DNA from 3 places in the Streptomyces sp. BF23-19 genome. Region 3 is predicted to be linked to each of the others. Evidence: riboswitches for the same ligand, from Rfam matches in the RefSeq annotation. Region 3 holds a riboswitch; each other region holds the start of a gene.

Evidence for each region. Region 3 has a riboswitch for thiamine pyrophosphate ahead of thiO (glycine oxidase ThiO). Riboswitches for the same ligand answer to the same signal wherever they lie in the genome.
Region 1: another riboswitch for thiamine pyrophosphate. It lies ahead of AB8A24_RS14125 (thiamine ABC transporter substrate-binding protein); the one in region 3 lies ahead of thiO (glycine oxidase ThiO).
Region 2: another riboswitch for thiamine pyrophosphate. It lies ahead of thiC (phosphomethylpyrimidine synthase ThiC); the one in region 3 lies ahead of thiO (glycine oxidase ThiO).

The regions. Positions count from the first base shown of each region.
Region 1 covers NZ_JBGBPT010000020.1:35,655-45,994, reverse strand. The annotation lists gene AB8A24_RS14130 (ABC transporter permease) at 1-447, opposite strand, end outside; gene AB8A24_RS14125 (thiamine ABC transporter substrate-binding protein) at 543-1,643, opposite strand; TPP riboswitch at 1,729-1,838, opposite strand; gene rlmN (23S rRNA (adenine(2503)-C(2))-methyltransferase RlmN) at 1,897-3,009, opposite strand; gene AB8A24_RS14115 (phosphatidate cytidylyltransferase) at 3,103-4,179, opposite strand; gene frr (ribosome recycling factor) at 4,179-4,736, opposite strand; gene pyrH (UMP kinase) at 4,829-5,608, opposite strand; gene tsf (translation elongation factor Ts) at 5,771-6,607, opposite strand; gene rpsB (30S ribosomal protein S2) at 6,743-7,651, opposite strand; gene AB8A24_RS14090 (M23 family metallopeptidase) at 7,902-8,366, shown strand; gene AB8A24_RS14085 (TetR/AcrR family transcriptional regulator) at 8,404-8,961, opposite strand; gene whiG (RNA polymerase sigma factor WhiG) at 9,014-9,850, opposite strand; gene dprA (DNA-processing protein DprA) at 10,060-10,340, opposite strand, start outside.
Region 2 covers NZ_JBGBPT010000002.1:121,059-131,398, forward strand. The annotation lists gene AB8A24_RS01775 (DUF5326 family protein) at 1-165, shown strand, start outside; gene AB8A24_RS01780 (helix-turn-helix domain-containing protein) at 462-1,208, shown strand; gene AB8A24_RS01785 (SsgA family sporulation/cell division regulator) at 1,306-1,755, shown strand; gene AB8A24_RS01790 (YibE/F family protein) at 1,836-3,359, opposite strand; TPP riboswitch at 3,399-3,544, shown strand; gene thiC (phosphomethylpyrimidine synthase ThiC) at 3,539-5,326, shown strand; gene AB8A24_RS01800 (hypothetical protein) at 5,585-6,409, opposite strand; gene AB8A24_RS01805 (metallophosphoesterase) at 6,558-7,865, opposite strand; gene AB8A24_RS01810 (LacI family DNA-binding transcriptional regulator) at 8,151-9,266, opposite strand; gene hisC (histidinol-phosphate transaminase) at 9,628-10,340, shown strand, end outside.
Region 3 covers NZ_JBGBPT010000063.1:17,806-28,145, reverse strand. The annotation lists gene AB8A24_RS29770 (class II 3-deoxy-7-phosphoheptulonate synthase) at 1-304, shown strand, start outside; gene AB8A24_RS29765 ((2Fe-2S)-binding protein) at 479-736, shown strand; gene bfr (bacterioferritin) at 743-1,219, opposite strand; gene AB8A24_RS29755 (sulfite oxidase-like oxidoreductase) at 1,393-2,025, shown strand; gene AB8A24_RS29750 (DUF4396 domain-containing protein) at 2,062-2,580, opposite strand; gene AB8A24_RS29745 (deoxyribonuclease IV) at 2,672-3,529, opposite strand; gene pknB (Stk1 family PASTA domain-containing Ser/Thr kinase) at 3,539-5,458, opposite strand; gene AB8A24_RS29735 (thiazole synthase) at 5,564-6,358, opposite strand; gene thiS (sulfur carrier protein ThiS) at 6,364-6,564, opposite strand; gene thiO (glycine oxidase ThiO) at 6,561-7,742, opposite strand; TPP riboswitch at 7,740-7,851, opposite strand; gene AB8A24_RS29720 (FAD-dependent oxidoreductase) at 7,933-9,153, shown strand; gene AB8A24_RS29715 (Rv2175c family DNA-binding protein) at 9,370-9,735, shown strand; gene thiE (thiamine phosphate synthase) at 9,822-10,340, shown strand, end outside.

The DNA.
Region 1 (10,340 bases), on a different contig from region 3:
GGCCCACAGCCCGCCGACCGTGCGGACGACGACGGCGTAGTTGAAGAAGACGTGCGCGAGCAGGATCGCCCAGACGGTGGTGTCGAGCCGGACTCCGACCAGGTCGTCCAACAGCCCGCCCCGCCCCAGCAGCGCGAGAAAAGCGGTGCCGACCACCACGGTCGGCAGCACGAAGGGCACGGTCACCACGGCGCGCAGCAGCTGCTTGCCCGGGAACTCGAAGCGCGCGAAGACGTACGCGGCGGGGAGGGCGATCAGCAGGGTGAGCAGGGTGGAGGCGAACGCCTGCCAGGTGGTGAACCACAGCACGTCGGCGATGTCGGGGCGGCCCAGCACCTCCGCGAACCGGCCGAACTGCCATCCCTCGTCGGTCTTCAGGCCGCGCCCGACGATCGCGGCGACGGGGTAGGCGAAGAACAGCCCGAAGAAGGCGAGGGGGACGGCCATCAGGGCGAACCGCACGGCGGTCGCCCGTGCCCCCTCGCGGGGGCCGGAGCCCGGCGTGGCGCCCCCCGACGCCACGCCCGGCTCCTTGGTACCGCTTACTTCACGACGAGCGCGGTCCATGCCTTGACCCACTGCTCACGGTTCTTGGCGATGGTCTCGGGAGCCACGTTCTCGGGCTTCTCGACCACCACACCGTGCTTGGTGAACAGCTCCGGCAGGGCGGCGTCCTTCGTCACCGGGTTCACGAACATCTGGAGCGGCATGTCCTCCTGGAACTTCTTGCTGACCAGGAAGTCCACGAGGGCCTTTCCGCCCTCCTCGTTCTTGGCGCCCTTGAGCAGACCCGCGAACTCGATCTGGCGGAAGCAGGTGCCGGTGGAGACGCCCGTGGGGGCCTCGGTCGGCTGGGGCTCGCCGTACAGGACCTCGACCGGCGGGCTGGAGGCGTACGAGACGACCAGCGGGCGGTCGCCCTTGGCCTTCTTGCCGCCCGCGGAGCCGGAGAAGCGCTCGTTGTAGGCCTGCTCCCAGCCGTCGACGACCTCGACGCCGTTGGCCTTGAGCTTGCTCCAGTAGTCCTTCCAGCCGTCCTCGCCGTACTTGCCGACGGAGGCGAGCAGGAAGCCGAGGCCGGGCGAGGAGGTCGCGGCGTTCTCGGTGACCAGCAGGTTCTTGTACTCCGGCTTGGTCAGGTCGTCCAGCGTCTGCGGCGGGGCGATCTTCTTCTCGGTGAAGTACGCCTTGTCGTAGTTGACGCAGATGTCGCCGGAGTCGATCGGGGTGACCCGGTGCTCCTTGTCGAGCACGTACTCGGGCTTGACCTCGGCGAGGCCCTTGGCCTCGTAGGGGGTGAAGATGCCGTTGTCGAGGGCGCGCGAGAGGAGGGTGTTGTCGACGCCGAAGAAGACGTCACCGCGCGGGGAGCCCTTGGTGAGGATCTCCTGGTTCAGGGCCGCGCCGGCGTCCCCGGACTTCAGGACCTTGACCGTGTAGCCGCTCTGCTGCTCGAACTCCTTGAGGACCGATTCGGTCACGTTGAAGGAGTCGTGGGAGACGAGCGTGACGGTCTTGGACTTCGGGGCGTCGCTCGCGCCGGCGGGCTTGTCCTTGGTGTCGCCGCCGCCGCAGGCGCTGAGCGTGGTGACGCCCAGCGCGGCCGCGAGCGCGACGCCCGCGATCTTCTTGGTGGTGCTCATCGGTGAATTCCTCCTGGGATGTCCAGGAGAAGACGCGGCCCTGCCCGGCGCTCTGCGAGAGCGGACGCCGGGCAGGGCGCAACAGCAAGAGTGGTGACCGAACTTCCTACCCCGAATGACCGGGGCGAGGTTCAGAGGGTCTGCGGATGACGGATACCGCACTCTCAGCGCTGTGGCGCTCCCCTGTCGGAATATGAAATTGGTTCGGCCACAGGGTACCCCGTGGCCGAATAGCGTCGAACAGAGGCGGAATCTAGCGTTCCGAGGCGGCCAGCTGGCCGCACGCTCCGTCGATCTCCTGGCCCCGGGTGTCCCGTACGGTCACCGGCACACCGTGGCGGGCGATGGCCTCCACGAAGGCCTTCTCGTCCTCGGGCCGCGAGGCGGTCCACTTGGAGCCCGGCGTCGGGTTGAGCGGGATCAGGTTGACGTGTACGCGCTTGCCCTTGAGCAGCTTGCCCAGGAGGTCACCGCGCCAGGCCTGGTCGTTGATGTCGCGGATCAGGGCGTACTCGATGGAGATCCGGCGGCCGGACTTCTCGGCGTACTCCCAGGCGGCGCCGAGCACCTCGCGAACGTTCCAGCGGGTGTTCACGGGGACGAGGGTGTCGCGCAGCTCGTCGTCGGGCGCGTGCAGCGAGACGGCGAGGCGGCACTTGAAGCCCTCGTCGGCGAAGCGCAGCATGGCCGGAACCAGGCCGACGGTGGAGACGGTGATGCCGCGCTGCGACAGACCGAGGCCGTCGGGCTCCGGGTCGGTGAGCCGGCGGATGGCGCCGACCACGCGGTTGTAGTTGGCGAGCGGCTCGCCCATGCCCATGAAGACGATGTTCGACAGCCGGGCCGGGCCACCGGGGACCTCGCCGTCGCGCAGTGCGCGCATGCCGTCGACGATCTGGTGCACGATCTCGGCGGTGGACAGGTTGCGGTCCAGGCCCGCCTGGCCGGTGGCGCAGAACGGACAGTTCATACCGCAGCCGGCCTGAGAGGAGATGCACATGGTGACCCGGTCGGGGTAGCGCATGAGCACGGACTCGACGAGCGTGCCGTCGTGCAGCTTCCACAGGGTCTTGCGGGTGGTGTCGTCGTCGCACGAGATGTGCCGGATGACGCTCATCAGGTCCGGCAGCAGCTCCTGCTGGAGCTTCTCCCGCGAGCCCGCCGGGATGTCGGTCCACTCGGCCGGGTCGTGCGCGTACCGGGCGAAGTAGTGCTGCGAGAGCTGCTTGGCCCGGAACGGCTTCTCGCCGATCGCGGCGACCGCCTCGCGGCGCTCGGCCGGGGTCAGGTCGGCAAGGTGCCGGGGCGGCTTCTTGACCCCGCGAGGGGCGACGAAGGTGAGCTCTCCCGGAACGGGGCGGGCCATGGCAGGTACTCCTTGTAAGACGAAAGGCGCGCCGCAGAAGCAGCGCGCCTTCCAAGAGTAACCGCCCGGCGTCCTGCGACGCCTTTTCGCAGGTCAGCCAGTACCTACGAAGGCTGCCAGCAGCAGCCACACCACGGGGGCCGTCGGAAGCAGGGAGTCCAGGCGGTCCATGATGCCGCCGTGTCCCGGCAGCAGGGTGCCCATGTCCTTGATGCCGAGGTCCCGCTTGATCATCGACTCGCCCAGGTCGCCCAGGGTGGCGCTGACCGCGACCGCGAGGCCCAGCAGCAGACCCTGCCACCAGGAGCCGCCGTCGATCAGGAACTCCATGCACAGCGCGCCGGCCACCATCGCGAAGGCCACCGCGCCGAACAGTCCCTCGCGGGTCTTGCCGGGGCTGATGCGCGGCGCGAGCTTCGTCTTGCCGAAGCGCCAGCCGACCGCGTAGGCCCCGGTGTCGCTGACCACGGTCAGGAGCAGGAAGGTGATCACGCGCTGGGGACCGTCGTCGGCGGTGAGCAGCATCGCGACGAAGGTGGCCAGGAAGGGCACGTAGAAGGCCGCGAAGGCGCCCGCCGTGACGTCCTTGAGGTAGTCCTCGGGCGGTTCGGTCATCCGCCACACCAGGACCGCCAGCACGGTCAGGGCCATCGCGACCCAGGCGCCCTCGGCCCCCCGGACGTATCCGGCGATGACCATGGCGGCGCCACCGACCGCGAGCGGGACCAGCGGGGCCTTGATGCCCTTCTGCTCCTGCAGTCGGGAGGTGAGCTCCCACAGGCCGACGACGACCGCGACGACGATGACGCCGACGAAGACGGCCTTGACGATCAGCAGCGAGGCGAAGATCACCGCGCCGAGACCCACGCCCACACCTATGGCGGCACGCAGATCCCGGCCCGCGCGCTTCTTCGGCGGCGGGGGCGAGGCGTCCTGCGGCTGCTGGGCGTGCGGAGGCGGGGGGCTGGGCATGGGCTCCTGCGACGGCGTATCGGCGCGGAAGAGGGGGCCGCTGTCGGCGGCGACCCCCCGATCGCGTGCTTCCCGGTCGTCGAAGTCACGGCCGGCGGCATCGGGCACGATGGGCATGGGCCGAGTGTGCGGGCCCACCTGCGCATCGTATGCGGGACCCGCCGGAACCGGCTCCGGCTGCCAGGAAGAGTCGTTCATCAGACTTCGAGGAGCTCGGCTTCCTTGTGCTTCAGGAGCTCGTCCACCTGCGCGACGTACTTCGCGGTGGTGTCGTCGAGCTCCTTCTCCGCGCGGCGCACCTCGTCCTCGCCGGCCTCCTTGTCCTTGACCAGCTTGTCAAGGGCGTCCTTGGCCTTGCGACGGACGGCGCGGAGCGAGATCTTCGAGTCCTCGGCCTTGGTGCGCGCGACCTTGATGTACTCCTTGCGGCGGTCCTGCGTCAGCTCGGGGAAGGTCACCCGGATGATGCTGCCGTCGTTGCTCGGGTTGACACCGAGGTCGGAGTCGCGGATGGCCTGCTCGATGTTACGCAGGGCGCTCTTGTCGAACGGGGTCACGATCGCCATGCGCGGCTCGGGCACCGAGAAGGAGGCGAGCTGGTTGATGGGCGTGATGGCGCCGTAGTACTCCGCCACGATCTTGTTGAACATCGCCGGGTGCGCACGGCCGGTGCGAATCGCGGCGAAGTCTTCCTTGGCGACGACGACGGCCTTTTCCATCTTCTCCTCGGCCTCGAGGAGGATCTCTTCGGTCACCACGTGCTCCTGCATGTCAGATATGGATGGTTCAGGCGGGCGGGCGGGGCCGGCGAGCCGCCCTGCGACTCGCTCGGTCCGGCAGCGGACTGCTAGGCCCGGGTTTCCTGGTCGCTCACGAGCGTGCCGATCTTCTCACCCTTGACGGCGCGGGCGATATTGCCCTCGGCCAGAAGCTCGAAAACGAGGATCGGAAGCTTGTTGTCGCGGCAGAGCGTGATCGCGGTGGCGTCGGCGACCTTGAGGTCGCGGGAGAGGACCTCGCTGTACTCCAGCGCGTCGAACTTCACCGCGTCCGGGTTCTTCTTCGGGTCGGAGTCGTAGACCCCGTCGACACCGTTCTTGCCCATGAGCAGGGCCTCGGCGTCGATCTCCAGGGCGCGCTGGGCGGCCGTGGTGTCGGTGGAGAAGTAGGGCATGCCCATGCCGGCGCCGAAGATGACGACGCGGCCCTTCTCCAGGTGCCGCACGGCACGCAGCGGGATGTACGGCTCCGCGACCTGGCCCATCGTGATGGCGGTCTGCACGCGGGAGTCGATGCCCTCCTTCTCCAGGAAGTCCTGGAGCGCGAGGCAGTTCATGACGGTACCGAGCATGCCCATGTAGTCGGACCGGGCCCGGTCCATGCCGCGCTGCTGGAGTTCGGCGCCGCGGAAGAAGTTGCCGCCGCCGATCACGACGGCGATCTCCGCGCCGTCGCGGACCACCGCGGCGATCTCGCGCGCGATGGCGTGGACGACGTCGGGATCGACGCCCAGTCCTCCGCCACCGGAGAAGGCCTCGCCCGACAGCTTCAGCATGAAGCGGCGGCCCTTCTGGTCCTGGTCGCTCTTGTCGTCGGATGCGGTGTGGGGGTCCACGCCCTGATTCATGGAGATCTCCTCGTGCACATACGAAGAAGGCCATTGCCGGTGGGTCCTTGCGGTTCCCTCTACGGCAATGGCCTCCTCGTCAGATCTGCGGTCGCCTCGCGCGAGCGCGGACGACTGCTTCAGACCCTACCGGGGTCCGGTGTCCGTCGCGTACGGACGGACTCAGATGCCGACCTTGATGCGGGTGAAGCGCTTCAGGGTGACACCGGCCTCGTCCAGAACCTTCTGGACGGACTTCTTGTTGTCCAGGGCGTAGGCCTGGCCGAGCAGCGTGGCGTCCTTGAAGAAGCCGTTGACGCGACCCTCGACGATCTTCGCGATGGCAGCCTCGGGCTTGCCCTCCGCGCGGGTGACCTCTTCGGCGATGCGGCGCTCGGACTCGACCTTCTCGGCCGGAACGTCCTCGGCGGACAGCCACTGCGGGGCGAACGCGGCGATGTGCTGCGCGACGCCGCGGGCGACCTCGGCGTTCTCCTTGTCGAGCTCGACCAGGACGCCGATCTGGAACGGCAGGTCGGGCATCGTGCGGTGCATGTACGCGGCCACGTAACCGCCGGTGAACTGCGCGAAGCGGTCCAGGACGATCTTCTCGCCGAGGTTGGCGTTGGCCTCGTCGACGAAAGCGGTGACGGTCTTGCCGGGCTCGATCTCGGACGCGAGCAGCGCCTCGATGTCGGCCGGGGAGGTGGCGGCCACGTGGGCGGCCAGCTGGTTGGCGACGGCCAGGAACTTCTCGCCCTTGGCGACGAAGTCGGTCTCGCACTTCAGCTCGACGATGACACCGGAGGTGTTGTCGTCGGCGATGAGGGAGACGACCGCACCGTTCTCGGCAGAACGGCCCTCGCGCTTGGCGACGCCCTTCTGACCCTTGATGCGGAGCGCTTCCTGGGCCTTCTCGACGTCACCGTCGGCGTCCACGAGCGCGTTCTTGCAGTCCAGCATGCCGGCGCCGGTGAGCTCGCGGAGCTTCTTGACGTCAGCGGCGGTGTAGTTCGCCATGAGTCTGTGATTCTCTCTCGAAGTCGTAGATCTACGGGTGAACGGCGGAGGCGCCGCGCCCTGGGCGCGGCTCCCCCGCCGTCATCGTCCGTGCTGCGAGTGCCCGGCGTGTGAACGCCGGGCACTCTCAGTGGGTCAGGCCTGCTCGGCGTCGGCGGCCGGGGCCTCGACAGCCTCGACAGCCTCGGCGGCCGGGGCGTCGGCGGCGGGGGCCTCGGCGGCGGGGGCCTCGGCAGCCGGAGCGGCCTCGGTCTCGTCGGCCTTCTTCTCGCCCTCGAGCAGGTCGCGCTCCCACTCGGCGAGCGGCTCGGCGGCGGCCTTCTCGCCCGGCTTCGAGTCGCCGGTCGCAGCGCCGGAGCGGGCGATGAGGCCCTCGGCGACGGCGTCGGCGATCACGCGGGTGAGCAGGGTGACGGAACGGATCGCGTCGTCGTTGCCCGGGATCTTGTAGTCGACCTCGTCGGGGTCGCAGTTGGTGTCGAGGATCGCGACGACCGGGATGTGGAGCTTGCGCGCCTCACCGACGGCGATGTGCTCCTTCTTGGTGTCGACGATCCAGACGGCGCTGGGAACCTTCGACATCTCGCGGATACCACCGAGGGTCTTCTCCAGCTTGATCTTCTCGCGGGAGAGGACCAGGAGCTCCTTCTTGGTGAGACCCGAGGCGGCGACGTCCTCGAAGTCGATCGCCTCAAGCTCCTTCAGACGCTGAAGGCGCTTGTAGACGGTGGAGAAGTTGGTGAGCATGCCACCCAGCCACCGCTGGTTGACGTACGGCATACCAACGCGCGTCGCCTGCTCGGCGATGGCCTCCTGGGCCTGCTTCTTGGTACCGACGAACATGATGGAGCCACCGTGCGCGACGGTCTCCTTCACGAACTCGTAGGCGCGGTCGATGTACGACAGCGACTGCAGCAGGTCGATGATGTAGATGCCGTTGCGCTCCGTGAAGATGAAGCGCTTCATCTTCGGGTTCCAACGGCGGGTCTGGTGACCGAAGTGGACGCCGCTTTCCAGCAGCTCCCGCATCGTGACGACGGCCATGGCCATCTCCTTGGTTTCTCGGTTTGGTTCCTGACGCCCCACCGCGCCCTGCCCCCATGAGGGACCGAGAGACGCTGCCACCTGGCTGTTTCAGCCTGGTGTTGGGGCGTGCGAAGTCGACCCGGTGACCCGGATCGCCACAAGAAGTGTACGGGACCCGGCGGTATGCCGGGTGACGGCGCTGTCCACAGTGCCCCGGCCGTCCACAGGCCCGGGCGGCGGTCCGAGTGCGCGCGGGACGCTGGGGCCCATGACGACCTTGCTGCTCAGCCTGCTCCTGGCCCTGGCCCAGTCGGCCCTTCCCGGGGTCCGCCCGCTGCCCGCCCCGCTGTCGGTGGCCCGCTGGTGGGACCCGCCGCCGACCCCCTACGCGGCCGGTCACCGCGGTGTGGACCTGTCCGCGCCGGTGGGCACGCGGCTCCGGGCGGTCGCGGCCGGCCGGGTCCACCACGCCGGGCCCGTCGCCGGGCGCGGAGTGCTCTCGCTGGCCCTGCCGAACGGGCTGCGCACCACCTACGAGCCGGTCCGGCCCCTGGTCACGGAGGGCGAGCAGGTCACGGCCGGCCAGGTGGTGGCGGTGCTGACGGAGGGCTCGCACTGCCCGGCGCCCTGCCTGCACTGGGGCCTGCTGGCGGGCGAGGTGTACCTCAATCCGCTCACGCTGCTCCCCGGCCCGACCCCGAGGCTGCTCCCGGCGGACCCCACCGGGGTGTGAGACGCGGGCGTGTCCCAGGGCGCGGCGGCCGGGGGCCTCAGCCCCGGACGCCCCGCAGGGCCATGGCGACGGCGGCCTCCGTCACGACGGTCGGGTCCTCCGCCGCGCCGAGCTCGATCCGCCGCACGGCCGCGTCCACGACGCCCTGGAGCAGCATCGCGGCCAGCCTCGGCTCCGCGTGCCCCAGGGCGCTCAGCGCCTCGACGATCATCGCGATGAGCCCGCCGTGCGCCGCACGGATCTTCTCCCGCGCGCCCGCGTCGAGCTCGCTGGCCGAGATGGCCACCACCGCGCGGTGGCGCCGGTCGCCCACGAGCCCCAACTGGCTGCGCACGTAGGCCTCGATCTTCGCCTCCGGCGACTCGGCCTGCTCCATCGCCGCTTCGATCTCGGCGGCCCACACGGGGAAGTCCACCGCGCACAGCTCTTCGACCACGGCGGCGCGGGAGCGGAAGTACTCGTACACGGAGGACCGGGCGAGCCCGGTCCGCTCCGCGAGGGCGGGGAAGGTCAGCGCCTCCGTCCCGCCTTCGGACAGCAGGGATCGCGCAGCGTCCAAGAGGGCGCCGCGCTGCATCGACCGGTGCTCGGCCACGGAGGCCGCTCGAATCCTGGGCACACGTCCACTGTACGGAGGTAGCGCAAGCTCACCTCCCTACATCTGCCAACTTCGCGCGCAGTTGCAGGACGGACTTGGTGTGGATCTGGCTGACCCGGCTCTCGGTGACGCCGAGGACGTTGCCGATCTCGGCCAGCGTGAGTCCCTCGTAGTAGTAGAGGGTCACCACGGTCTTCTCCCGCTCGGGCAGCGTGTTGATGGCCCGCGCCAGCAGGCGTCGCAGCTCGCGGTCCTCGGCCACCGCCACCGGGTTGTCGGCGGCGGTGTCCTCCAGGGTGTCCATCAGCGAGAGGCGGTCGCCGCCCTCCCCGCCGACGTGCAGCAGTTCCTCCAGGGCGACCACGTTGGCCAGCGACAACTGACTGAAGACGGTGTGGAGATCCTCCACACCGATCCCCATCTCCCCGGCGACCTCGATCTCCGTCGGGGTGCGCCGCAGCTGGGCCTCCAGCGTGGCGTAGGCCCGTTCCACGGCGCGTGCCTTCTGCCGGACCGAGCGCGGGATCCAGTCCAGGGCCCGTAGCTCGTCGATCATCGCGCCCCGGATCCGGGTGATCGCGTACGTCTCGAACTTGATCGACCGCTCGATGTCGAACTTCTCGATGGCGTCGATCAGCCCGAAGACCCCGGAGGAGACGAAGTCGGCCTGCTCCACGTTGGGCGGCAGACCCACACTGACGCGGCCGGCCACGTACTTCACCAGGGGCGAGTAGTGCAGGATCAGCTGCTCCCGCAACCGCTCGTCACCCGACTCCTTGTACGAGCGCCACAGCACCTCCAGGGACGAGGGCGCGGTGGACCGCACGCTGCCGCGGGCAGCGGGGGGCACCGCAGCGCGGTCGGACCCTGAGGTGTGCTGGGGCATGCTTCGCCTTTGCCGGAGCCGGATTCCTTGGGAGCGTAGCGTGACGAGATTGTCGCGGTGCGCGAAGAGTACGGGATGGCGCGAGGGCCGGGAGGCGCCCGGACTCGCGCGGGCGACCCGGGACCGGCGCCTGGCGCTCGGTCCCGGCGACCGCCACCGGGAAGACCGCGTCTCTCATCGGTTTCACTCTTTCACCGGAACGCCCCAGGTCAACGACCGCCTCGCCGGGCGGCGCCGGTTTGTGTGCCTCCTCCAGCCGTTTGTCTGCTCAACTGCCAGCCGTCGCCCTGCCGTTCGACGAACCCCAGAGAGTGAAGTTCGTACAGTCTGCCGATGACTTCATCGGCGCCGGTGCCGGAGGCAAGTGCCAGCTCGGCCACGTCCGCCGGGCGGCCGGCGGGCATCGCTTCGAGCACCCGCGCGGTGTCCGGGTCCAGCAGGTCCCGGGCGAGCACCGGGCCGCGCCGCTCGGGCGCCAGCTCGCCCATGG
Region 2 (10,340 bases), on a different contig from region 3:
CTGCTGGCCGTCTTCGTCTTCGGCGGTGTGATCACCAGCATCCTGGGCGCGCTGATCGGGATCGTCTTCAAGCTGCTCCTCTTCGTCGGCCTCGTCGGCGGTCTGATCTTCGTCGTGAAGAAGTTCAGCGGCGGCGGCTCGAAGTCCTCCTCCGGCGAGTGGTGACCAGGAGCGGTCCGGGCGGATCCGGGATTGAGCCAGGTGAGGGAACATGACCCCCTGAACGGCTCACATCCCCGGAATCGGTGGATAGAGTGGCAATCTATGCCGTTCCCTGGGCACCGAAAGCCGGTACAACCGCTCCGACCTGCCGCCCTGACCTGCGGCGACGCAAACGAGCCGCCGAGTACGACCCCCCAGGAGCCACGGCACGCGCGGGGGCGGCCCCCGCAGGGTGGGCCTCCCCAAAGGCCCGCCGCCACGCCTGGGGGTGAGCTTTGTCTCCGGTTCACAATGCCGGTGTGCCGACTCTGATCGCTTCGGTGCAGCGCGCGCTGAGGCTGCTCGAAGCGGCGGGGTCCCATAGCGAGGGAGCCCCGGCAAAACAGCTGGCGCGTGAGGCCGGGCTTCCGCTTCCCACCGCGTACCACCTGCTGCGCACACTGACGCACGAGGGCTATCTGCGCCGAGTGCGCGGAGTGTTCGTACTGGGCGAGGCCGCGGCGCGGCTCGCCGGTGGGGGACTCCAGCAGAAACGTCGCAGCATGATCCTCGACTCGCTCGCTCACTTCCGCGACGCGGTCGGGGCCCCCGTCTACTTCGCGGTCTACCGCGAGGGTGAGATCGAGGTCGTGGGTGTCTCGGACACTCCGACCAGCCCGGCCTGCGAGGAGTGGGCCGACTTCCGTGAGACCGGCCATGCGCACGCCATCGGGCAGTGCCTGCTCGGGCAACTCGACGAGAAGACGCGCAAGGACTACTACGACCGTCATCCGGTCGAGGCCATCACCCCCTATACCGTCCGCGATCTACGGTCCCTGGAAAACCGGATCGGGGCGCTCGGGCGAATGCAGCCGGTGATCGAACGTCAGGAATATGCCCTCGGCACGATCTGTGCCGCCATCCCCATTACGGCCGGCGATACGGTCGCGACGATGGCCATTTCTCTCCCTCTGCACCAAGAAGAACGATTGCTCTATGTAGTCAATCGGCTACAGAGTGAAGTAGGCGCGCTGTTGAGCACCCTCTCGTTCTCTATCAGTATCTGAAAACTCACTCCTTGTGATCTGCTACCGCTTCCACCACTCTTGTCAAGTGGGTCCTGGGGGATCATTCCTGGCCACTTCAACTACAGCGGGGTAGTCAATGCGCGAGTCGGTACAGGCAGAGGTCATGATGAGCTTCCTCGTTTCCGAGGAGCTCTCGTTCCGGATTCCGGTGGAACTCCGGTACGACGCACGCGACCCCTACGCAGTCCGCCTGACCTTCCACCTTCCCGGAGATGCGCCCGTGACCTGGGCGTTCGGCCGGGAACTCCTTCTCGACGGCATCAACAAGCCATGCGGTGACGGCGATGTGCACATCGCCCCCACCCACCCGGAGGATCTGTCCGACGTCCACATCCGCCTCCAGGTCGGCGGCGACCGGGCCCTGTTCCGCGCCAGCGCTGCGCCGCTCGTCGCGTTCCTCGACCGGACCGACCGGATCGTTCCCCTCGGACAGGAGCGCAACCTCGGGGACTTCGAGGAGAACCTCGACGAGGCCCTCGGCAAGATCCTCGCCGAATCGCAGCAGAACGAGCAGAACGCCGGCTGACCGGCTGACCGGCTGACCAGCTGACCGGCTGATCGGTTGACCAGCTGACCAGCTGACCGGCCGATCGGTTGATCCGCTGATCAGCGCTTGCGCCGCCGCCCCCGGCCGCGGACCGGCCCTGCGGCCGGGGCGCCGGCCGGGGATCCCGGTCGGTCGGCGGAAACCACCAGCGCGGCCAGCGCCGTTGTCACGGGCACCGAGGCCACCAGGCCGATCGACCCCACGAGGGTCCGTACGATCTCCTCCGCCACCAGCTCGCTGTTGGCCACCGAACCCATGCTGCTGTTCGCGATCGAGAACAGCAGGAGCAGTGGCAGCGCGGCACCCGCGTAGGCCAGTACCAGCGTGTTGACCACCGACGCGATGTGGTCGCGACCGATCCTGATCGCCGCCCGGTAGAGGGCGCGCGGCCCCATCGAGGGGTCCGCGTGGTGCAGTTCCCACACCGCCGACGTCTGGGTGACCGTCACGTCGTCGAGCACGCCCAGCGAGCCGATGATCACGCCTGCGAGCAGCAAACCACTCATGTCGATGTCCGGGTACAGCCCGTGGATCAGCCCGGTGTTGTCGTCGGTGTTGCCGCTGAGGAACGCCCAGTCGATGAACCCCGAACCGAGCAGCCCGATCAGCAACAGCGAGACGAGCGTGCCGAGAACGGCCACCGACGTACGGGCGGTCAGCCCGTGGCACATGTAGAGCGCGATCAGCATGATGGCGCTCGCCCCGACCACCGCGACGACCAGCGGGTTCGAACCCTGCAGGATGGCCGGGAGGATGAAGAGGGTCAGCACGCCGAAGCTGACCACCAGCGCGACCAGCGCGAACAGCCCGCGCATCCGCCCGACGAGGACGACGGCGGCCGCGAAGATGCCGGCCAGCAGCGCCATCGGGAGCTTGCGGTTCACGTCGATCACCGAGTACTGGAGGTCGCGCGGCGCGTCCGGCGCGTAGGCCACCACCACCTCCTGACCGTCCTCCAACTGCCGTGGTGCGCCCGGCTGGACGACCTCCACGAAGGTGCGGCCCTTGTCCGGGCCGCTGCTGACCTCGACGGTGGCCTTCTTGCACTCACCGGTCTGCTCGGCCTGCGCCTGGCGGCCCTCCGGGGTGGAAGGAGCGGCGGTCGTCGGTACCTGGGCGGCGTTCACGGTTTTGCAGTCGACCTGTTCGAGCGAGGTGACCACGCCCTGCTGGGTCTGCCGGTCGAACCCCACCCCCGTGCGCTCGTGGCCGGGGGCGCCGCCCGGCCAGAGCACCACCATGCCGACGAAGACGGCCGCGGCGAAGGGGATCAGCACGGCGGCGATGACCTTGCGCAGGTGCTTCGAGACGGGGGCCGCCGGGCCGTGGCCATGGCTGTGTCCGTGTCCGTGATCGTGGGACCGATCCGAGGGGCGCCCGCCGGAGTCCCCGCCGGAATGCGGGTCGGAATGCGGGTCCGAATGGCCGTCGGAGCGCCGGTCGGAGTGCCCGTCGGACGGTCTGGCGGACGGTTCGGGGCTCGCATGCGGGTGGCCGATGTGGCCAACGGTCTCTGTGGGCTCGGTGGGGGGCTGCGGCGAGGGCGTCACCAGCAGATCATCGCAAGAGATGAGGGGGCCCACTGTTCAGCACGCCATGGATGACGCTAGCGTGGGGGCACCTTTGCACAACGCGGGAGCTCGGAGCACCGGGCTGAGAGGACGCTGATCACCGTAAGGGCATCACAGATGCCTACGGGAAGAGGCTGCGTCGACCGCCGAACCTGTTACCGGGTAATGCCGGCGTAGGGAGATCAGGTCTCATGACCATTCAGGACGCACGCACGCCTGCCGTCAGCCAGGACGCCGACGGCCAGACCGAGCGCCAGCCGGGCTGGCACAAGGGATACCTGGCGGGCTCCCGCCCCGACCTCCGGGTGCCGGTCCGCCAGGTCCACCTCACCAACGGCAAGGACGTGACGCTCTACGACACGTCCGGTCCGTACACCGACCCGCAGATCGAGACCGACGTCCGCCGCGGTCTCGCGCCGCTGCGCGAGAACTGGATCATCAGCCGCGGGGACACCGAGGAGTACGCGGGCCGCCCCGTGCGCCCCGAGGACGACGGCATCAAGCACACCTCGCCGCGCGGGGGCCTCAAGAACCTCGACGCGGTCTTCCCGGGCCGTCCCCGCCAGCCCCGCCGTGGCCGCGACGGCGCCGCCGTCACGCAGCTCGCGTACGCCCGCCGGGGCGAGATCACCCCGGAGATGGAGTACGTCGCGATCCGCGAGAACGTCTCCCCCGAGGTCGTTCGCGAGGAGATCGCCGCAGGTCGCGCGGTACTTCCGGCGAACGTGAACCACCCCGAGATCGAGCCGATGATCATCGGCAAGCGGTTCCTGGTGAAGGTCAACGCCAACATCGGCAACTCCGCGGTCACCTCCTCCATCGAGGAGGAGGTCGACAAGATGACCTGGGCGACCAAGTGGGGCGCCGACACGGTCATGGACCTCTCGACCGGCCGCAACATCCACACCACCCGCGAGTGGGTGCTGCGCAACTCCCCCGTCCCGATCGGCACCGTGCCGCTCTACCAGGCGCTGGAAAAGGTCGACGGCCGTGCCGAGGACCTGACCTGGGAGATCTACAAGGACACGGTCATCGAGCAGGCCGAGCAGGGCGTCGACTACATGACGGTCCACGCCGGCGTGCTGCTGCCCTACGTGCCGCTGACCGCCCGCCGCAAGACCGGCATCGTCTCGCGCGGTGGCTCGATCATGGCCGCGTGGTGCCTCGCGCACCACAAGGAGAACTTCCTCTACACGAACTTCGAGGAGCTCTGCGAGATCCTCGCGACGTACGACGTCACGTACTCCCTCGGCGACGGTCTGCGCCCCGGCTCGATCGCGGACGCCAACGACGCGGCCCAGTTCGCCGAGCTGAAGACGCTGGGCGAGCTGAACACGATCGCCAAGCGCCACAACGTCCAGACGATGATCGAGGGCCCGGGCCACGTCCCGATGCACAAGATCAAGGAGAACATCGACCTCCAGCAGGAGATCTGCGAGGAGGCGCCGTTCTACACGCTCGGCCCGCTGACCACGGACGTCGCGCCCGCCTACGACCACATCACCTCGGGCATCGGCGCCGCGATGATCGCCTGGTGGGGTACCGCGATGCTCTGCTACGTGACGCCCAAGGAGCACCTGGGCCTGCCCAACCGTGACGACGTCAAGACCGGCGTCATCACGTACAAGATCGCGGCGCACGCCGCGGACCTGGCCAAGGGGCACCCGGGCGCCCAGGAGTGGGACGACGCCCTGTCGGACGCGCGGTTCGAGTTCCGCTGGGAGGACCAGTTCAACCTGGCCCTGGACCCGGACACGGCCCGTGAGTTCCACGACGAGACCCTCCCGGCGGAGCCGGCCAAGACCGCGCACTTCTGCTCGATGTGCGGTCCGAAGTTCTGCTCGATGAAGATCTCGCAGGACATCCGCCGTGAGCACGGTGGCGACCTGAAGGCGGAAGAGATCCAGGCGGGCATGGCGGAGAAGTCCGCCGAGTTCGCGGCCTCGGGCAGCCGCGTCTACCTGCCGCTGGCCGACTGACGCGCACGGTCGTCGGACAGACACGGTCGTCGGACAGGCACGACAGGCACGACCGGCACGACCGGCACGACCGGCACGACAGGACAGGCAGAGCAGGACAGCACAGCTGACGGCGAGGACCCGCGACCCTATGGGGGGAGTCGCGGGTCCTCGCCGTCTCGCCGTCAGGCGACCACCTGGTACTCCGGGTCCAGCTCGTGGCCGATCCGCCCGATGGCCCCCGACCACCTGCCGAAGCAGCTGAAGTGGCGGACGGGGTCAGTTCTGGTCCGGCTGGTGTTCCGGACCGCCGAAGTCCGGGCTCGTGAAGTCCGGAGGTGTGTAGCCGGGCCGGGGACTCTCCGACGGGGACCCCGGACTGGTGAAGTCCGGCCGGCTGTACCCCAGGTTGGGGATGCGGCCCGCCGCCGGTGTGCGGGGGGTCGGAAAGCCCGGGCCGGCGCTCGGGTCGGCCAGCGCGTCCCGCAGGAACGGCATGATGCCGCGCTCCAGCAGCGCGTGCCGCCAGGCCTCACGGGCCCGTGCGACCTCGTCGGGTATCGCCTCGGTCTCGTCCGCCGCCACCTCGGTCGAGCTGTTGCGGACGGCCGTCACCAGCAGCCCGATCACCGCGAAGAGCAGGGCGGCCGCGGTGAGCCCGCCGAAGAGCCAACCCGCCGTCAGCATCGTCTCGGCGAAGGCCGGTTCGGGCTCGATCATCTTCAGGATGTAGCCGACGAGCAGGAAGATCAGCATGGCGGTGCCCGCCAGGACGGGCGCGAGGACCGCGACCACGGCGCTGATGCCCGCGCCGCCACCGCTGCCCTCGGCGCCGTCCTCGTCTCCCGTCGTACCGGGCGAGGCCAGTACCTCGTCGCGTCGTTCCTCGCGGACCTTCACGTAGTGGCCGTACTCGGCGGCGGCCGCTGCCGCCAGCAGGGCGCTGGCCCCCTGGGCCATGGTGCGCAGCTGTTCGGCGTTCAGCCGTTCGCCGAGGGTGGCGAGCTCGGGCCGCTCGCGCGCGGCGCGCAGCGCCTCGTCGACGAGCCGATCGAACTCCGGTCGGTCTTCGGTCAGCAGGTGCGGAGCGCTGGTCATGTGCATCCCCCGATGCTCCGTAGAAGCCGGTATGCCCGCGTAGACCCGGGCGCCGGCACAAACGGAGGAGAGCCTGCTACGGATAGAGCGATGGTAGAGCGCCCACGCCACGCCGTGACAGGGGCTTTCCGGAAATACCCCTCTCCGTAAGCTCTCAGTCGCTCAGGGGGAGTTGTACGACAAGCAGTTTGCCCGCCATCGTCACCCCGCCGTCCATCGCGATGGCCAGCCCCTCCGCGTACACGTGCGGGCCGTCCACGGCCTCGGGTCCGCGCGATTCGTCGCCGTCCTCGGTGCCGACCTCGCCGAGCAGGTACGGGATGGGGCTGTGCCCGTGGACGACGCGGCTGCCGCCGTAGGTGTCGAGGAGTTCCCGTACGGCCGCCGGGCCGGTTCCCTCGTCGCGGAAGGCGAACCGCTTGGTGAACTTGCGGAAGAGGTCCCAGGTGATGTCGGCGTCGCCGCGGTTGAGGAGCTCGTGGATGGTGTCGTTGACGTCCTCGATGGAGTCGCCGTAGTCGAGGTAGGCCGTGGTGTCGGAGTGCAGCAGCAGGTGGCCTTCCTCCAGGACGGCCGCGTCCAGCCGCGACATCCACTGCAGGTGGACGTCCTGCAGGCGCTCCATGTCGGTGCGCTGGCCGCCGTTGAGGAGCCAGGCGGCCTGGAAGGTGGCGGTGCCGGCGCCGGAGACGACCGGGGTGTCGCCGAACCGCTTGGCGCCGATGAGCAGGAGTTCGTGATTGCCCATCAGGGCCTTGCAGTAGCCGCCGGCGGCGGCGGCCTCGGCGGACAGTCGCATGACGAGGTCGATGACGCCGATGCCGTCGGGGCCGCGGTCGGTGAAGTCGCCGAGGAACCAGAGCCGGGCGTTGCCGGCGGACCAGCGGCGCTCGGCGTCGATCAGACCCTGGGCGTGGAGTTCGGTGACGAGCTCGTCGAGGTAGCCGTGGACGTCGCCGACGACGTAGAGCGGGCCGGGGCCCGCGGCCTGCTCCTGGGGCACGTACTGGACCTGGACGGTGTCGCCGGGGCCACCGAGCGCGCCGCGCCCGATGACGGGCAGGTCCCGGTAGGTCGGGGTGTAGCCCTCGGGCTCGTCCTCGTCGGGGCCCTGGGTCGACGCGTGGGCCGGTTCCACGTCGGCGTGCGGGTGGAGACGCGTGTCGGGGTACGAAGGCTGCTGCGCGGGCTGCTGGGGCCCGGCAGGCTGCTGCGGTACGACCGGCTGCTGCTGAGGCACGGCCGGCCGCTGTACGGGCGCCTGCGGCGGATAGCCCGGCTGTGGGGGCATGTTCGGCGTGCCGTCCTCGTAGTACGCCGGGTACTCGCCGTAGACCGGAGTCTCGCCGGGCAGCCCGGTGGACGTGGATACGGCGTACAGGGCGGGTTCGGTGACTGGAACCCGGAAGTCCCGCAGCGTGTCCGTCCGCATCGCGGGTCCCTGACCGGCCCCCTGAGTCATCGACCCCTCCACCACCGTCGCGCTGCCGTACACCTGCGGACCCTCCTGACCTCCAGGGAGGAGGGTCCGTGATGTCGTGCGCCCATCATAGGAATGCGGCTCGCGCTCTGTGACGCACCAGGGGTGGTGAATCCTTTACGGAGCGGATCGTTCCTACCGTTTTCTACCGATATCGGTGTTGCTGAAATCGTCGGCCGGTCCTTGGTCGGTGCTCGTGCGGTGTTCGGATGACCTTCGGACGGTCCTGGGTCGGCCTCTCGACAGGCCGACCGGACGGTCTGTCGGTCAGTCCTGGGCCGGCGAACGGGGCGGGCTGACGGTCGTGCGGGGCTGTCGGCGCTGCGACGAGGTACGGATGATGAGTTCGGTCGGGACGACCTGCTCGACGGGACGCCCGGTGTTCACTCCCTCGATCGCGTCGATGAGGAGCTGGACGACGGCGGTGCCGATGCGGCGGGGTTTGAGGGACAGGGTGGTGATGGGCGGCTCGGTGTTCGCGTAGACGGTGGACTCGCTGCAGCACACGAGCAGCAGGTCCTCGGGGACGCGCAGGCCGTAGCGGCGGGCGGCGGCGAGCAGATCGGTGCCGTTGGGGTCGAAGAGCCCGTAGACCGCGTCGGGCCGGTCGGGGCGGGCGAGGAGCCGGTCGGCGGCGACGGCGCCCGCGCACGGGTCGTGCGCGGGGTAGGACTCGTAGACCGGGTCCTGGCCGACGCGCTCGCACCAGCTGAGGTAGGCGGTGGTGGAGAGTCGGGTGTAGGTGTCGGTGGTGGTCCCGGTCAGCAGTCCGATCCGGCGGGCGCCGGCGGCGGCGAGGTGGTCGAGCAGGCCGAGTACGGCGGCCTCGTGGTCGTTGTCGACCCAGGCGGTGACGGGGAGGGAGCCTGCGGGGCGGCCGTCGGAGACCACGGGCAGACCTTGGCGGACCAGTTCGGTGACGACGGGATCGTGGTCGGAGGGATCGATGACGACGGTGCCGTCGAGGGCGACGTTGGACCACACGTCGTGGCGGGAGGTGGCGGGGAGGATGACCAGGGCGTAGCCGCGGGCGAGCGCGGCGGAGGTGGCGGCCCTGGCCATCTCGGCGAAGTAGGCGAATTCGGTGAAGGTGAAAGGTTCTTCCCCGTACGTCGTCACGGTCAGGCCGATGAGGCCGGACTTGCCGGTACGGAGGGTGCGGGCGGCGGCCGACGGGCGGTAGCCCAGCCGGTCGGCCACTTCGCGAACGTGGCGGCGGGTGGCGTCGGGCAGCCGTCCCTTGCCATTGAGCGCGTCGGAGACGGTTGTGATGGAGACGCCCGCCGCGGCGGCCACGTCCCTGATGCCGGCCCGGCCCTGTCGGCCGGCGGCCCGCCGGGTGGTCTCGGTCCGGCTCACCTGATGCTTCCCTGCTGCTGTCATGGCGAGCCGATAGTAGGGCTCGGTGGGGAGGGTGGTCTGGGTGCATATGCAGGCATTGACAGGCACGTTTCTGCATGGTTCGCCACCCCAAATGACCTTGGAAATGAAGGTGTTTGGTCGCTGAGGGTGAGTGTGGAGCTTGTCGTCGGGTCCGGGCATGCCAAAACGATGCGATCTCGGGCCGTTCTCAACTCACCTGCACGAGGGATGCGCGCCACGGCGCAGGCCACCGGCGCGCGCATATATGCGTGCGCTCCCCCGCATTCCTGGCGCCCCCATTCTCGGAACGGCGGAATCCTCATAAGGTGAGCAGTATTGAGTCGACGGCGACGTCGGACGGGACGGTCGAGGAGGACCTGCGGTGAGCGAGAAGAGCCCGAAGCTGCGCGCCGAGCTGGACGGCATTCCGACATACAAGCCCGGCAAGCCGGCTGCCGCGGGAGGGCCTGTCGCGTACAAGCTGTCCTCGAACGAGAACCCGTATCCGCCGCTGTCGGGCGTGCTGGAGACCGCGGTCGCCGCGGCCGGGAACTTCAACCGGTACCCCGACATGGCCTGCACCGGCCTCGTGAACGAGCTCGCCGAGCGCTTCGGCGTGCCGGTCGAGCACATCGCCACGGGCACCGGTTCGGTCGGCGTGGCCCAGTCGCTGATCCAGTCGACCGCCGGCCCGGGCGACGAGGTGATGTACGCCTGGCGCTCCTTCGAGGCGTACCCGATCATCACGCAGATCTCGGGCGCTACCTCGGTGCGGGTTCCGCTGACCGACGGCGACGTGCACGACCTGGACGCCATGGCCGCGGCGATCACCGACCGGACCCGGCTGATCTTCGTCTGCAACCCGAACAACCCCACCGGCACGGCCGTGCGCCGCGCCGAGCTGGAGCGCTTCCTGGACCAGGTGCCCTCGGACGTCCTGGTGGTCCTGGACGAGGCGTACCGCGAGTTCGTGCGTGACGCGGACGTACCGGACGGCATCGAGCTCTACCGCAACCGCCCGAACGTCGCCGTGCTGCGTACGTTCTCCAAGGCGTACGGGCTGGCCGGCCTGCGGGTCGGCTTCGCGGTGGCGCA
Region 3 (10,340 bases):
GGTCACCGACCCGATGCACGGCAACACCTTCGAGGCGGCCTCCGGCCACAAGACGCGCCGTTTCGACGACGTGCTCGACGAGGTCAAGGGCTTCTTCGAGGTCCACAAGGCGCTGGGTACCCACCCGGGCGGCATCCACGTCGAGCTCACCGGTGACGACGTCACCGAGTGCGTGGGCGGCGGCGACGAGATCTTCGTCGACGACCTGCACCAGCGCTACGAGACGGCCTGCGACCCGCGGCTCAACCGCAGCCAGTCCCTGGACCTGGCGTTCCTGGTCGCCGAGATGTACCGCGACCAGTAAGGATCAATCAGTACCTTCGTACGGCGATGGGGCGCGGATCGATGTGATCCGCGCCCCATCGTCGTACAGGGGGCTTTTAGGCCACCCTAACTTTGGGTACGGTTAGGTAAGCCTCACCGAAATGGGGATGGCTCGCTGAACCGCAGAACCATTCCGCCCAGGGAGGTGAACCGCGTGTACGTCTGCTCTTGCTTCGGTGTCACCGACAAGCAGGTCAAGGAGCACGCGGCGGCCGGGGCCTGCACCCCGCGCCAGATCGCCTCGGCCACCAAGGCCGGCACCGAATGCGGATCGTGCGTGCGCACCATCCAGGGCATCCTCGGCCGTGGGGCGTGCCCCCGCCGGGAGCTGCTGGAGAAGGGCCAGACGGCGGCCGTGCTCGCCGCGGAGCCGGGAACGGCGCGTTCGGCGGAGCTGGCGGAAGCGGCCTAGAGCCGGTTAGCTCGGCTGCTCGATCAGCTGCGAGATGTACAGCGGCTCGCCCAGGGACTCGATGAGCTCCAGCTGGGTGTCGAGGTAGTCGATGTGGTGCTCCTCGTCCTCCAGGATCTCCTCGAAGAGCCGGGCCGAGGTGATGTCACCCTTGCCGCGCATGACCTCGATACCCCGCTTGAGCCGGTCGATGGCCTCGACCTCGACCTGGCGGTCCGCCTGGAACATCTCCGTGAGCGTCTGCCCGACGCGCACGTGGAAGAGGCGCTGGTAGTTCGGCAGGCCGTCGAGCATCAGGATGCGCTCGGTGATCTTGTCCGCGTGCTTCATCTCGTCGATGGACTCTTCACGCGTGTACTTGGCGAGCTTGGTCCAGCCCTTGTTGTCCTGGATGCGGTAGTGCAGCCAGTACTGGTTGATGGCCGTCAGCTCGCCGGTCAGCTGCTCGTTCAGAAACTCAAGGACCTCGGGGTCGCCCTGCATCGCACAGGCTCCTTCCAGGCAATGTCAGCTATGTGACGGGGCAGTTGCGCGCATCCTCGCATCGCCACCGGGGACCGTCCAGTAAGTGCCTCCTTAGTGGGAGTTACCGTGACTTGCCCGAATCGGCCCAGACCTGGTCATGACCACCCTGCCCAGTCTGTCACCATGGAGTCATGGGTCAGCCGGAAAGCCGGGAATCTCCGGGAGCAGAGCAGCTGGAGCTTCCACCGGGGCAGCGGCTGCAGAGGGGCTGGCCGGTCACCCACTACGGGCCCGTACCCAAGTTCAAGCCGGACCGCTGGGAGTTCCGCGTCTTCGGCGCGACGGCCGACGGGGACAAGCACTGCTGGAACCACGAGGAGTTCACGGCCCTGCCGTTCGACACCGTCGTGGCCGATCTGCACTGCGTCACGAAGTTCAGCATGCAGGGCGCCGAATGGGGCGGTGTGCTCGCCCGCGAGGTCCTCGCCCTGGCACCCCCCGCGCCGCAGGTCACGCACGTGATGGTGTGGGCCGAGTACGGCTTCAGCTCCAACCTGCGGCTGGCCGACTTCGCCTCCGACCGCACCGTCTTCGCCACGCACGAGGGCGGTGAACTGCTCACCGCCGAGCACGGGTTCCCGGTACGGCTGGTGGTCCCGCACCTGTACGCCTGGAAGGGCCCCAAGTGGGTCCGCGGCATCGAGTACATGACCGCCGACCGCCGTGGCTTCTGGGAGGAGCGCGGCTACCACAACATCGGCGACCCGTGGCGCGAGCAGCGCTACTCGTACCAGGAGGAGCCCGGGGAGGGCCCCGAACTGTAGGGGCGCGGCGGCGCCCCCGCGTCCGGCGGCGCTCGCTCAGTGGTGGTACCGATGCACGACCGCGTGACCCATGCCGCGGCCGATCATCCACTTGTTGACCGGAGTCGTGATCACGAACGCGGCCGCCAGCGCGATCGCCAGGACGATCCAGAACAGCGGCTCCGAGAGGTGCGCGTCCATCGCGCCGGGCCACAGGGCGATCACCCCGTTGTCGATCAGCTCCATGACGGCGATCGAAAGAGTGTCCGCGGCCAGCGCCACCCGGATGGCCGTACGGAGGTCGACGCCGGCGGCGAGGATCCCGCGCAGGGTGAGGGCGTAGCCGAAGAAGAACGCGAGGACGATCGCCAGGATCATCGTCTGCACGTTCCCCCAGCCGAGCGCGGTACCGATGATCATGCCGAGCACCTCGCCGATGGCGCATCCGGTGAGGCAGTGCAGGGTGGCCCGGGCGGCCGTGCCCCAACTGACCGAGCCGCCGGCGCCGTGCGCGTGGTGGTTCTCGTGGACCTTGTGGCTCTCGTGTCCTTCGTGACCCTCGTGCATGTGCTCCATGACAACCCCCTCGTGGGAACGTCGGGTAGCGGTCCCGTCGATATGCCGGAACCGTATACCCCCCTGGGGTATTCCTCAAGGGATCGATGGATCACTGCGGGCCGCGCAGCTCCTTCAGCAGCGCCACGTCCGCCGCATGCCCTTCCTTGCCGCCGGGCGTCTCGATGATCAGTGGTACGCCGTCCATCGCGGGGTGCGAGATCAGCTCCGCGAAGGCGTCCCGGCCGATGTGCCCCTGGCCGATGTTGGCGTGCCGGTCCTTGTGGGCGCCGACGCCCTCCTTGGAGTCGTTCGCGTGGACCAGCTTCAGCCGGCCCTCACCCACCGTGTCCACGAGCAGGTCCAGCATCACCTTCGACCCGCCCGGCTCCGCCAGATCGTGGCCGGCCGCGAAGATGTGGCAGGTGTCCAGGCAGATCCCCAGCTTCGGGTGGTGGTCGAGCGCCTCGAAATACGGGCCGAAGTCCTCGGCGAGCGAGCACAGCGAGAAGCCCTGCCCGGCCGTGGACTCCAGCAGCAGGAACGGGTCGTCGTCGTGCGTCAGCTCGTCCAGCAGCGGCAGCATGTGCTCCCTGACCTGCGCGTACGCCACCTCGCGCGGGCGTCCCCCGGTCGCCGACCCGGTGTGCACGACCACCCCGAGCGCGCCGATCTCCCGGCCGCGGCGCAGCGAGTGGCGCAGCGACTCCACCGACTTCTCCACGGTCGCCTCGGTGTGCGAGCCGAAGTTGATCAGGTACGGGGCATGCACGTACGCCGGGATCGACCCGGCAGCGCACTCCGCCCGGAACCGTTCGTCCTGCGCCGGATTGCCGACCGGCGTGGCCCAGCCGCGCGGATTGGCGACGAAGACCTGGACGGCCTCCGCCCCCATCTCCCGGGCGTAGGTCAGGCCGACCGAGGCGAGCCCCCCGGCAACGGGGACGTGCCCGCCCACTGGATTGCGCATCACTACGGCTTACAGCCCCTTGGTCGTGATCGTGATCGTGCTGCCCTCGGGGGCGTTCTGTCCGGCCGGCACCGACTGGGTGTCGATCGTCTTGCTGAACGAGATCAACGGCCGGTCCACCTTCACCTTGAAGCCGGCCGCCTCCAGCGCCTTGCGGGCCGCGTCCATGTCCTGACCGGTCACGTTCGGGACCGGGACCTGCCGAGGACCCTTGGACACGGTCAGCGTGACCGTGTCCCCGGCCGCGGCCTGCGTGCCGGCGCCGATCGACTGGTTGGCGACCGTACCGGCCACGAAGGGGGCGTTCACCTGCTCGGGAGCCGTCGCGACCTTGAGGCCCAGGGCCTCCAGAGCCGCCTTCGCCTGGTCGACGGGCACCCCGGTCACGCTCGGGACCGGCACCGGGCGGCCCTTGCTGACGACGAGCGAGACCGCCGTGTCGGGCGCCCGCTTCTCGCCGCCCGTCGGATTCGTGCTGATCACCGAACCCTGGGCGATGTCCTGGCTGAAGGCCTGCGTCACCATGCCGGGCGCCAGCCCGGACCGCGTCAGCTCGGCCTTCGCCTCCTCCAGCGGCCGGCCCATCAGGTTGGGCACGGCCACGACCTCGGGGCCGCGGGAGAGGGTGATGGTCACCGCGCCGTTGCCGCGGATCCGCCGGCCGCCCGGGGGATCGGTGTTCATCACCGTCCCGCGGTCGAAGGCGTCGCTGAACTTCCGGTCCACCCCCTTCACCCCGAGCCCGGCCGCGGACAGCTGGGAGCGGGCCTGCGCCTCGGTCTTGCCGAGCAGGTTGGGGACCTTCGTGAACTGCCCGGAATTGATGTACCAGACGCCGACCCCGAGCCCGAGCGCGAGCAGCACGCCCGCGACGACGAGCAGCACCCCACGCGAGGGCCGCCGCGCGGTGCCCCCGGCGGGGCGGTGCGTGGGCGGAGCGGGCGGGGCGGACGGCATCTCCAGGCGGGAGGTGTGCTGCACGGGCTGCTGCGCGACCACCGGGCGCGGGATCACACCCGTACGGTCCTCGGCGGACGAACGTTCCTCGGCGTGCGCCTGCGGCGGTACGGCGTCCAGCTCGGCGTCGCTGAGCTGCGCGCGGGCCTCACGGGTGAGGCCGAGCAGGGCGGCCGCGTCGTAGGGACGCAGATCGGGATTGCGGGCGGCGGCCTGCGCGACCAGCTCGTCGAGCCCGACGGCGAGCCCCGGGACCACGGCCGACGGGGGCGGGACGTCCTCGTGCAGGTGCTGGTAGAGCACCTGCGCGGCGGTTCCGCCGAGGTGGGGCTTGGAGCCGGTGAGCATCTCGTAGAGGACGACACCGCAGGCGTAGACGTCCACGCGGGTGTCGGTGACGCCGTTCTCGATCTGCTCGGGGGCCAGGTAGGAGACCGTACCGAGGACGGAGCCCGTGGTGTTGGTCACCGAGTCGACCGACCGGACCAGCCCGAAGTCGGCCACCTTCACCCGGCCGTCGTCCCCGATCAGGACGTTCTCGGGCTTCATGTCGCGGTGGACGAAGCCGGCCCGGTGGGCGGCGCCGAGGGCGGCGAGCACCGGTTCGAGGATGTCGAGGGCGGCCCGGGGCCGGAGCGCGCCGCGCTCGCGGAGCACGTCGCGCAGGGTGCAGCCGGAGACGTACTCCATGGCCAGGTACACGTACGGGCCGTCCGTGCCCTGGTCGAAGACGGCGACCACGTTCGGGTGCGCGAGCCGGGCCACGGACTTCGCCTCGCGGATGAACCGGTCGACGAAGGCGGCGTCGGCGGCGAGCGCCGGGTGCATCACCTTCAGGGCGAGCACCCGGTCGAGGCGGGTGTCGACGGCCCGGTAGACCGTGGCCATGCCGCCGGCCGCGATGCGGGCGTCGATGCGGTAGCGGCCGTCGAGCACGCGCCCGACGAGGGGGTCATCCAGGGTCGTATCCACCCGGCGATTCTACGAGCCGCCACCCGGCACCCGTCCTGGGCGGGTCGCCTTGCAGCGCACCTGTGACGTGTACGGTCCCGCACACGCGGGCATTCGTACGCCTCCTCAGAACGCCGGGCGTTCCGGGTCCAGGCTTGCGCGGCCGTCCGTGGGGGAGGACGCTTCCGCGAAGCGGCGTTGGGGGATGCGGCCCGCGCGGAAGGCGAGGCGGCCCGCCGAGACGGCGTCCCGCATGGCCGACGCCATGAGGACCGGTTCCTGTGCGCGGGTCACCGCCGAGGCCAGCATCACCGCCGCGCAGCCCAGTTCCATCGCCAGGGCCGCGTCGGACGCCGTGCCCGCGCCCGCGTCCAGGATGACCGGGACCGACGCGCGTTCCGTGATCAGCTCGAAGTTGTGCGGGTTGCGGATGCCCATGCCGGATCCGATGGGGGACCCGAGCGGCATGATCGCCGCGCAGCCCACGTCCTCCAGCTTCCGTGCGAGCACCGGGTCGTCGTTGGTGTACGGGAGCACCGTGAAGCCCTCGTCGACCAGGATCTCGGCGGCGTCCAGCAGCTCGACGCCGTCCGGCAGGAGGGTCCGTTCGTCCGCGACCACCTCCAGCTTGATCCAGTCCGTGCCGAGCGCCTCCCGGGCCAGCCGGGCCGTGAGGACGGCCTCGCCCGCCGTGAAGCAGCCCGCCGTGTTGGGGAGGACGGAGATGCCGAGCTTGGTCAACACGGACAGGACGGAGCCCTGGACCGTGGGGTCCAGCCGCCGCATCGCGACCGTGGTGAGTTCGGTTCCGGAGGCGACGAGGGCGCGTTCCAGGATGTCCAGGCTCGGGGCCCCGCCCGTGCCCATGATCAGGCGGGAGGTGAAGGTCCGGCCGCCGAGGGTGAAGAGGTCGTCCGCCATGTCGGTCAGCCCCCCTGTACCGCGGTGAGGATCTCGACCCGGTCGCCTTCGCCCACGACGGTGGCGGGCCACTGCCCGCGCGGGACCACGGTCTCGTTGAGTGCGGCGGCGACGCCGGAGGGGGCGGAGGTCAGGGTGGCGACCACCGTGTCGAGGGTGGCGCCGGCCGCGACCTCGCGCGGTTCGCCGTTCACGGAGATGGTCATGCGTACGACTCCTGACGTTCGGCGGAGAACCGGCGGGGGGTGAAGGGGCGCGCGATCTCCGGCAGTTCGCCGGTGGCCAGCAGCTCGGCGAGGACCTCGCCGGTGAGGGGGGTCAGTAGCACCCCGTTGCGGTAGTGCCCGGTGGCCAGGTGCAGGCCCGGCAGGTCGGTCGGGCCGAGCAGCGGGGCGTTGTCGGGGGATCCGGGGCGCAGTCCCGCCCGGGTCTCGGTGAGCGGGAGTTCGGTGATGCCGGGGACCAGTTCGTGGGCGTCGCGCAGGAGTTCGTAGACCCCGCCCGCGGTGACGGTGGTGTCCCAGCCGAGTTCCTCGCTGGTGGCGCCGACGACGAGTTCGCCGTTCTCGCGCGGCACCAGGTAGACGTGGCTGCCGCGGACGACGGCCCGGACGGTCCGCGACAGGAACGGCGCGTAGGCGGCCGGCACCGTGAGCCGCAGGACCTGGCCCTTGACCGGCCGTACGGGGGCCACGACCTGCGGCGGCACGCCCGCCAGCCGGCCGGTGAACGAGCCCGCGGCGAGGACCACCTGGTCTGCGAGCAGCTCCGTACCGTCGTCGAGGAGGGCTCCGGTCGCCCGGTCGGTGGTGGTGAGCAGCCGCTGCGCGGCCGTCCGGTGGATGGTCACGCCGGCGCGTTCGCAGGCGGCCAGCAGGGCGGCCGCGAGTCGGCGGGGGTCGACCTGGTGGTCGCCGTCGACGCGCAGCCCGCCGCGTACGCCCGGGGCGAGCATGGGCTCCAGGCGGCGGCACTCGCGGCCGGTGAGCCACTCGGACTCCAGGCCGCAGCGGCGCTGCAGGGCGTGCAGTTCGCGCAGGTGGAGGCGGTCGTCGGCGTCGAGGGCGACGGCGAGGGTGCCGCAGGTGCGGTAGCCGATGTCCAGGCCGCCGCTCGCCTCGGCGAGTTCGGCGGCGAACTGCGGATAGCGTGCGGCGGAGGCGAGGCCGAGGCCGAGCAGGGCCTCCTCGCCGTAGTGCAGTTCGGTGACGGGGGCGAGCATGCCGGCCGCGACCTGGGCGGCGCCGCCGCCGGGTGCGGGGTCGGCGAGTACGGTGCGCAGCCCGCGCGCGGCGGCCCGCCAAGCGGTGACCAGGCCGATGATTCCGCCCCCGATGACGAGGACGTCGGATCCCGTGGCGGAACCCTTCCGAGATGAGTGCATGGGCGTCCAGCCCCTCCCTTCGCCGGCATGACCCGGATCAGGTTCGTACGGTCGGAGGCCGGCCAGCCTCCCTCTCAGCCCGGTGCGCCGGACTCCCGCGATAGGTACGGTGGCCAGACTAACCCGGCCGTGGAGGGCGGGTAAGGCGGCACCTATTCCTGACGGAGCGTCAGATGATTAGGGTGGCGGCGTGAGCGAGCAGACGGAACAGAATCAGCGAGGCGTCGTGATCGTCGGCGCCGGAATGGCCGGGGTGCAGACCGCCGTGGCCCTGCGCGAACAGGGCTTCACCGGCCCCGTGACCCTGCTGGGAGCCGAACCCCACCAGCCCTACGACCGCCCCCCGCTGTCCAAGGCGGTACTCCTCGGCAAGGCCGAGGACTCCGCCTTCGACGTGGACTTCGAAGGCCTCGACATCGACCTCAGGCTCGGCGTCGAGGTCACCGGACTGCGCGCCGCCGTCCACGAGCTGGACACCGAGACGGGACCCGTCCCCTACGGGACCCTCGTCCTGGCGACCGGCGCGCAGCCGCTGACCATCCCCGGCACCGAGGGCGTCCCGGGCGTGCACCTGCTGCGCACGCTGGACGACGCCGCCCGGCTGCGCCCGGTGCTGGCCGCCTCCCCCCGGGCCGTGGTCGTCGGGGCGGGCTGGATCGGCGCCGAGTTCGCCACCGCCGCCCGGGAGGCGGGCTGCGAGGTCACCGTGGTCGAGGCGGCGGACCGGGTCCTGGCGGGGGCGCTGCCCGCCGAGGTCACCGAGCCGATGGCGCGCTGGTACCAGGAGGCGGGCGCGGAGCTGATCACCGGGGCGAAGGTCGCCGGGATCGAGGAGGGGCGGGTCCTGCTGGCGGACGGGCGAGCCCTGCCCGCCGGCGCGGTGGTGGTGGGCATCGGCGCGCGCCCCGCCACCGGATGGCTGGACGGGACCGGCGTGGAACGCGGCCCCGACGGATCGATCACCGCGGACGCGTACCTGAGGACCTCGCTGCCCGGGGTGTACGCGGTCGGCGACTGCGCCTCCTTCCCCTCCGGGCGGTACGGGACGCGACTGCTCGTGCACCACTGGGACAACGCCCTGCAGGGGCCCAGGGCGGTCGCGGCGAACATCCTGGCCGGGGAGCCGGCCCAGGTCTACGACCCGGTGCCGTACTTCTGGTCGGAGCAGTTCGGCCGCTTCGTCCAGTACGCCGGCCACCACGGCGGGGCCGACACCCTGATCCTGCGCGGGGATCCGGCCGGCCCCACCTGGTCGGCGTGCTGGCTGCGCGACGGCGCACTGGTCGCGGTCCTGGCGGTGGGCCGCCCGCGCGACCTGGCGCAGGGTCGCAAGCTCATCGAGACGGGCGTCCCCGTGGACCCCGCCAAGGTCGGCGACCCCTCGGTCCCGCTGAAGTCGGCCACGGCCTGACGGCCGCCGGGCTCCGCCCGGACCCGCGCCTCGAACGCCGGCGAGGCTGGATCGTGGCTGCTGCCGTCCACCTGGTGGGGGCGGACGCCCGTAGGGAAATCTCGGCCCCGCCGGCGTTCGCGGCGCGGGGTCCGGGGCGGAGCCTCGGCATGGACCGCGACCCGGACGGGGCTGCTCAGGTACCGGCGGCGGAGCCGAGATGGCAGGCTTGTGTCTGTGACCGAGATTGACGCAAAGATCGATGCCCTTGTCCCCTCATGGCTGTACCTCCCCGACATCGCGGAGATGCTGAACATCGAGGTGACCCGGGTCCGCCAGATGGTCAAGGAAGGGCAGCTCATCGCCGTCCGCCGGGGCGAGAACCGCTCCCTGCAGGTGCCGGCTCCCTTCATCGACGGCGACAAGGTCGTCAAGGGCCTCGTCGGTCTGCTGACCGTGCTGCGCGACGACCGCTTCACCGAGGAGGAGATCCTGGAATGGCTCTTCACCGAGGATCCGACCCTGCCCGGCACCCCCGTGCAGGCGCTGAGCGAGAATCGCGGCACGGAGGTGAAGCGCCGCGCTCAGGCGCTCGCCCTCTGACCTGATCGCCTTCGCTCCACAGCGGTGTACGGGCCCACGGCCGCGGCCCCGGTCCGTACACCGCATCCACCACGGGGGGTACACCCATGCAGCTGTCCGACGCCCGGCTCTACCTCTGCACGGACGCCCGCAAGCGCCAGGGTGACCTCCCCGACTTCCTCGACGCCGTGCTCTCCTCGGGCGTGGACATCGTCCAGCTCCGCGACAAGGGCATGGAGGCGGGGGAGGAGCTCGAACACCTCCAGGTCTTCGCCGAGGCCGCCCGCCGCCACGGCAAGCTCCTCGCCGTGAACGACCGCGCCGACGTCGCCCACGCCATCGGCTCCGACGTCCTGCACCTCGGCCAGGGCGACATCCCCGTCCCCGCGGCCCGCGCCATCCTCGGCGAAGGGGTGCTGATCGGCCGGTCCTGCCACGCCGAGGACGAGGTCGACGCGGCCGTCGCCGAAGCCGGCGTGGACTACTTCTGCACCGGCCCCTGCTGGCCCACCCCCACCAAGCCCGGCCGCCACGCCCCGGGCCTGGACCTCGTCCGGTACGCGGCCTCCCTGGAGCAGGACCGCCCCTGGTTCGCCATCGGCGGCATCGACGGCTCGAACCTGGAC